2 linked regions of the Pseudolabrys taiwanensis genome follow. The protein of the gene in region 1 interacts with the protein of each later gene in a pairwise test. Links are inferred from orthologs where the notes say so. Each region holds a gene or a part of one and is shown on either strand. Other genes may lie near its edges.

Region 1 (2,963 bases):
GGCCAAGCTCCTGAAGGATGACGGCGTCATGGTGCTGCATTCGATCGGCCGCTCGGAGCGCCCGGGCATCACCAATCCGTGGATCGCCAAGTACATCTTCCCCGGCGGCTACATTCCGTCGGTGTCGGAAGTGCTGCCCGCGATCGAGCGCGCCGGCCTGCTCGTCTGCGACATCGAAATCCTGCGCCTGCATTACGCGGAGACGCTGAAGGCATGGCGCGAGCGCTTCCTCGCGCACCGCGAGGAAGTCGAGCGCATCTACGACCAGCGCTTCGTGCGCATGTGGGAGTTCTATCTGGCGGCGTCGGAAATGTCGTTCCGCAAGCAGAACATGATGAACTTCCAGATCCAGCTCACCAAGAAGCAAGGCATCGTGCCGATGACGCGCGACTACATCATGCGCGAAGAGCAACGCCTGCGCGGGGTCGAGGGCAAGACCAGGCCGCCCCTAAGGCTGGCGGGGGAATAATCACACCCGCTATTAGCGCACGGCACCCACGTCAAGCCTTCACGCTCAAGCAGCGTGAAGGCATTTTTTTTTCGGTGGTCAGGATTGTGGACAGCGGGCGATGCCGTCGATCGACGGTCGCTCTCCGAGAGCAATGGTGTAAGCAAGGGCTCCACCAAAGTTTCGTCAAAATGGCGGAACAAGGATTTCCATGGCCCCTCTCGAATCAGTCGCACGCAAGCAGCTCGACGCTTCTGCACCGCAATATCGTTCTGCCCCGCACAACATCGAGGCCGAGCAGGCCCTGCTGGGCGCCATCCTCGTCAATAACGAGGCCTTCTACCGGGTATCGGACTTTCTGAACCCGGAACATTTCTTCGAGCCGATCCATCAGAAGCTCTACACCCTCACGCGCGACCTGATCCGCGCCGGCAAGATCGCGACGCCGGTCACGCTCAAGACCTTCCTCGACGCCAGCGTCGACATCGGCGGGCTGACGGTGAGCCAATATCTCGCCCGCCTCGCCGCCGAAGCCACCACGATCATCAACGCCGAGGACTACGGGCGCACCGTCTACGACCTGTTCATCCGCCGCTCGCTGATCCAGGTCGGCGAAGACATGGTCAACGTCGCCTATGACGCGCCGGTCGACTTCTCGCCGCGCCACCAGATCGAAGACGCCGAAAAGAAGCTGTTCGACCTCGCCGAGACCGGCCGCTACGACGGCGGCTTCCAGCGTTTCGGCCAGGCTCTCACCACCGCCATCGACATGGCCGCCGCCGCCTTCCAGCGCGACGGCAAATTGTCGGGCGTCGCCACCGGTCTCGACGATCTCGACCGCATGATGGGCGGCTTGCAGAAGTCGGACTTGATCATCGTCGCCGGCCGTCCCGGCATGGGCAAGACCGCGCTCGCCACCAACATCGCCTACAACGTCGCCAAAGCGTGGCGCGGCGAGGTCAAGCCCGACGGCCACATGGAAACGGTCAACGGCGGCGTCGTCGGCTTCTTCTCGCTCGAAATGTCGGCCGAGCAGCTCGCCACCCGTATCATCGCCGAACAGACGGGCATCCCGTCCAACCAGATCCGCCGCGGCGGCATCAGCGAAGCCGAATTCGAGAAGATCAAGGACTACTCGATCGAGTTGCAGAACGTGCCGCTCTACGTCGATGAGACGGGCGGCATCTCGATCGCGCAGCTCGCGGCGCGTGCGCGGCGCTTGAAGCGCCAGCGCGGCCTCGACTTCCTGGTGATCGACTACCTTCAGCTTTTGACCGGCTCGAACAAGCGTTCATCGGAAAACCGCGTGCAGGAAATCACCGAAATCACCACGCGGCTCAAGGCGCTGGCGAAGGAGCTGCAGGTGCCGGTGATGGCGCTGTCGCAGCTGTCGCGTCAGGTGGAAAGCCGCGATGACAAGCGGCCGCAGCTTTCGGACTTGCGTGAATCGGGTTCGATCGAACAGGACGCCGACGTCGTGATGTTCGTCTACCGCGAAGAATACTACCACAACATGCGCAAGCCGTCGGAGGCGGCGCGTGAGAAGTTCGCGGAGTGGCTGGCGGAAGCGGACAAAGTGCACGGCACCGCCGAAGTCATCATCGGCAAGCAGCGTCACGGCCCGACCGGCACGGTCGAGCTGGCCTTCGACGGCTCGGTCACGCGCTTCTCGTCGCTCGCGCGCGCCGATCACCTGCCCGACCATCACATGTAAGGGCTGGCCGCCGTGAGATTCCGGCGGCCACAGCCGATCACTCGTCGAAGATCGCGACCGCGCGCGTCCAGCCGGCCGAAGCACCACGGATTTTCACCGGGAAGCACGACACGGTGAAGCCTGTCGCAGGCAAGGCTTCGAGGCCGTGCAGCTTCTCGATGTGGCAGTAACCGATATCGCGCCCGGCTTTGTGCCCTTCCCAGATCAGCTTGGCATCCTTGGTCTCCGCATAACGCGCGCGGGTCGCGCTAAACGGCGCGTCCCAGCTCCAACCGTCGATGCCGGTCACGCGCACGCCGCGTTCGAGTAAGTAGAGCGTCGCCTCGCGGCCCATGCCGCAGCCACTGTCGACGTAATCGGCGTGGCCGTAGCGGGCGGCCGCGGCGGTGTTGACCAGTACGATATCGAGCGGTGCAAGCGTGTGGCCGATACGCGCAAGCTCGGCTTCGACGTCGGCGGCGGTTGCCACGTAGCCGGCCGGGAAATGACGGAAGTCGAGCTTCACGCCGGGCTTGAAGCACCAGTCGAGCGGCACCTGATCGATCGTCATGGCCGGTTTGGGCGCGCCCAGCGCGTGATCCATGGTCGGGTGGAAATGATACGGCGCGTCGAGATGCGTGCCGTTATGCGTGCTGATCTCGACCAGTTCGACGGCCCAGGCCGCGCCATCGGGCAAATCCTCGCGCGTCAGACCGGGAAAAAAGCTGCCGATGCGATCGAAGGTTTCGGTGTGATTGAAGTAGCGCAGCTTCGGACGTGCGAGCGGCGGATCGCTCGGCACATCGTTCTCGAGCGGCATCG
Region 2 (2,964 bases), 1.9 Mb from region 1 along the record:
GCAACACCGTCGCGGCAATTACGACATACACGTAACACCGACGCATAAAGCCGTTGCTCACATGCTTCGCTCGTGTATCTTCATTCGGCGCCCCGGCTTCTCCGCGGCGCGTTACAGCAAAAGGTCAACGGCACGCTCATCGGCGCATGAGAACGGCTTTTATTTGCCCGATCGCAAATGCGATCACGATGGCACAACAAAAAGCCGCGAACAGACGTCAGAGCGTTGGACTTGTTCCCTGGGAGGTCGGCGCAGCAGACGTACGTAAGCTTGATGGATGATGCGAAGACTGAGGAACTGATCCAACTACCGTGTAGTTGAGCACGTAACTGATCCGGGCCCCCATTGCCCGAAGAACATTTGAGGGGGATGACAATGACAGATGCAGGGACAGTGTCGGCGACCAAGTCCGACCGCGTTGGACACGAAGTGTTCGATGCTTGTCCGTGTTGTCCTGTCGTGCCGTCATTCTCCTCCTACGTGGATTCCCTGACGCCGTTGTCGCTGATGCGTGTCCGGGGCATCCGCGGAGCGGTTTCCCCACCCGCGGGTTGAGACGCAAGGCTCTCTCGACCGCGGCCGCTGTCAGCTCGGGCATGATGCCCGCTGCATGTACCGTTGCCTCCAAAGAGATCATCGAGTGAGTAGTTGCGTCGCGTATCCGGCGTGTCGGCGGCTGTATGCCGCTTGTGCCGGGGCCACCCGAGTTCATTTCAACAATAGAAGCGGATAGAGCAGGTAGAATGTCGAACGCGGATCAGGATAGCTGGTCACGAGTCAAAGAACGTCTGCGCGCCGAAGTCGGCGACGACGTTTATTCGAGCTGGTTTGCCCGCATGGACCTGGAAGGCATCGAGGATGGCGGCGTCCGCCTCTCGGTTCCGACCCGCTTCCTCAAGAGCTGGATCCAGTCGCACTACGCCGAGCGCGTGCTCGCCTGCTGGCAAGCGCAGCAGCCGGAAGTCGGCCGTATCGAACTGATCGTGCGCTCCGCCGTGCTGAAGCCGGCCGCGCCTGTGGTGAAGAAAGCCGAGCCGATGCCGGCTGCCGTCAGCAATGGCAGCGGCGCTTATGCCGGCATCAACGGCAACGGTCATGGGCGGGTGTCGACTGTCGGCGACCCGGGCATGCACGATGCGCTGGGCGGCTCGCCGCTCGATCCGCGCCTCACCTTCGAGAGCTTCGTCGTCGGCCGCTCGAACACGCTCGCGCACGCCGCCGCCAAGCAGGTGGCGATCGCGCGCCGCAACGATCCCGTGATGTTCAACCCGCTTTACATCCATGCGGGTGTCGGCCTCGGCAAGACGCATCTGCTGCAGGCCATCACCTGGGCCGGCAACGCGGCGGGCGAGCGCAAGGTGCTCTATCTTACCGCCGAGAAGTTCATGTACGGCTTCGTGTCGGCGCTGCGCACGCAGACCGCACTCGCGTTCAAAGAAGCCCTTCGCGGTATCGGCGTGCTGGTGATCGACGACTTGCAGTTCCTGCAGGGCAAGTCGACGCAGGCCGAGTTCTGCCACACGCTCAATGCGCTGATCGATGCCGGCCGTCAGGTCATCATCGCCTCCGACCGGCCGCCGTCCGATCTCGAAAGCCTCGACGATCGCGTGCGCTCGCGTCTGGCCGGCGGTCTCGTGGTCGAGATGGGCACGCTCGGCGAAGAACTTCGCCTGGAAATCCTCAAGGCCCGCGTGCTCGCGGCCCGCGCGCATCATCCGAGCTTCGACGTGCCGCTGCCGGTGCTGTCGTATATCGCCAAGACCGTCACGCATAACGGCCGCGACCTCGAAGGCGCGCTCAACCGCCTGCTGGCGCACAACAAGCTGACCGGTCACCCGGTGACCCTGGAGATGGCCGAGCGCGAAGTGCGCGACCTGATCCGGCCGCAGGAACCCAAGCGCGTCAAGATCGAGGACATCCAGCGCATCGTCGCGCGGCAGTACAATGTTAGCCGCTCCGACCTGTTGTCCTCGCGCCGTACGGCCAACGTCGTGCGCCCGCGTCAGGTGGCGATGTATCTCGCCAAGACGCTGACCCTGCGCTCGCTGCCGGAGATCGGCCGTCGCTTCGGTGGCCGCGACCACACCACCGTTCTGCACGCGGTGCGCAAGATCGAGGGCCTCGTCGGCAACGACGTCGCGCTCGCCGAGGAGATCGAGATCCTGAAGCGCCAGCTGCAGGAGTAAAAGGGGTCTCGTACCGACGTCTGACCGTCACCCTGAGGTGGCCGCCGCAAGGCGGCCCTCGAAGGGGGACAGCCCGTGCCCGTCATCCTTCGAGGCTCGCTTCGCTCGCACCTCAGGATGACGGATCAGGGGCCACAGCCGCGGCGCTGCCCTGTGGACCGCCTGGGGATAGGAGCGGGGAGCAAAAACGCGCCCTTGCGCATTTGCCCCGCTCTTGCCACCTTTGCCCCCCGGCGCCCGCATTCCGCGGGCGGCCGGCTTGGTGTCACGCCCGTTCCCGGGCTTATTCCGGCGCCTAAGCGGGTCTTCCATGAAAGTTACTGTCGAGCGTGCTGAACTGTTGAAGTCGCTGGGCCACGTCCACCGCGTGGTCGAACGGCGCAACACCATCCCAATTCTCGCCAACGTGCTGGTCAAGGCCGACAAGGGCGCCCTGAGCCTGAAGGCGACCGACCTCGACCTCGAAGTCACCGACACCATCGCCGCCGAGGTGACGCCGGGCGGCTCGACCACCGTGCCGGCGCATATGTTCTACGACATCGTGCGCAAGCTGCCGGACGGCTCGCAGATCGTCATCGAAGGGTCCGGCGACCGCGCCGTGCTGTCGATCCGCGCCGGACGTTCGCGCTTCACGCTGCAGACGCTGCCGGAGAGCGACTTCCCCGATCTCGCCGCCGGCGAGATGACGCATTCGTTCAAACTGCCGGCCGCCGACCTCAAGCGGCTGATCGACAAGACCCAGTTCGCGATCTCCACCGAGGAGACGCGCTACTATCTC

The links. The genes of interacting proteins can lie anywhere in the genome.
Region 2: the proteins of DW352_RS08370 (region 1) and dnaA interact in binary tests that used the Escherichia coli proteins (3 or more experiments, as listed by UniProt). The link is inferred for Pseudolabrys taiwanensis from one-to-one orthologs.

The regions. Positions count from the first base shown.
Region 1 is NZ_CP031417.1:1,746,106-1,749,068, forward strand. Bases 20-2,910 are described here. They hold DW352_RS08370 (replicative DNA helicase), read left to right. Parts: upstream 20-659; coding sequence 660-2,162; downstream 2,163-2,910. Other genes in these bases: DW352_RS08365 (cyclopropane fatty acid synthase), read left to right, coding at 20-469; DW352_RS08375 (cyclase family protein), read right to left, coding at 2,200-2,910. In the rest of the region: more of DW352_RS08365, read left to right, coding at 1-19; more of DW352_RS08375, read right to left, coding at 2,911-2,963. UniProt on the Escherichia coli protein: The main replicative DNA helicase, it participates in initiation and elongation during chromosome replication. Travels ahead of the DNA replisome, separating dsDNA into templates for DNA synthesis.
Region 2 is NZ_CP031417.1:3,670,900-3,673,863, forward strand. What follows is about bases 73-2,964. They hold dnaA (chromosomal replication initiator protein DnaA), read left to right. Parts: upstream 73-743; coding sequence 744-2,186; downstream 2,187-2,964. Other genes in these bases: dnaN (DNA polymerase III subunit beta), read left to right, coding at 2,497-2,964. UniProt on the Escherichia coli protein: Plays an essential in the initiation and regulation of chromosomal replication. Binds in an ATP-dependent fashion to the origin of replication (oriC) to initiate formation of the DNA replication initiation complex once per cell cycle.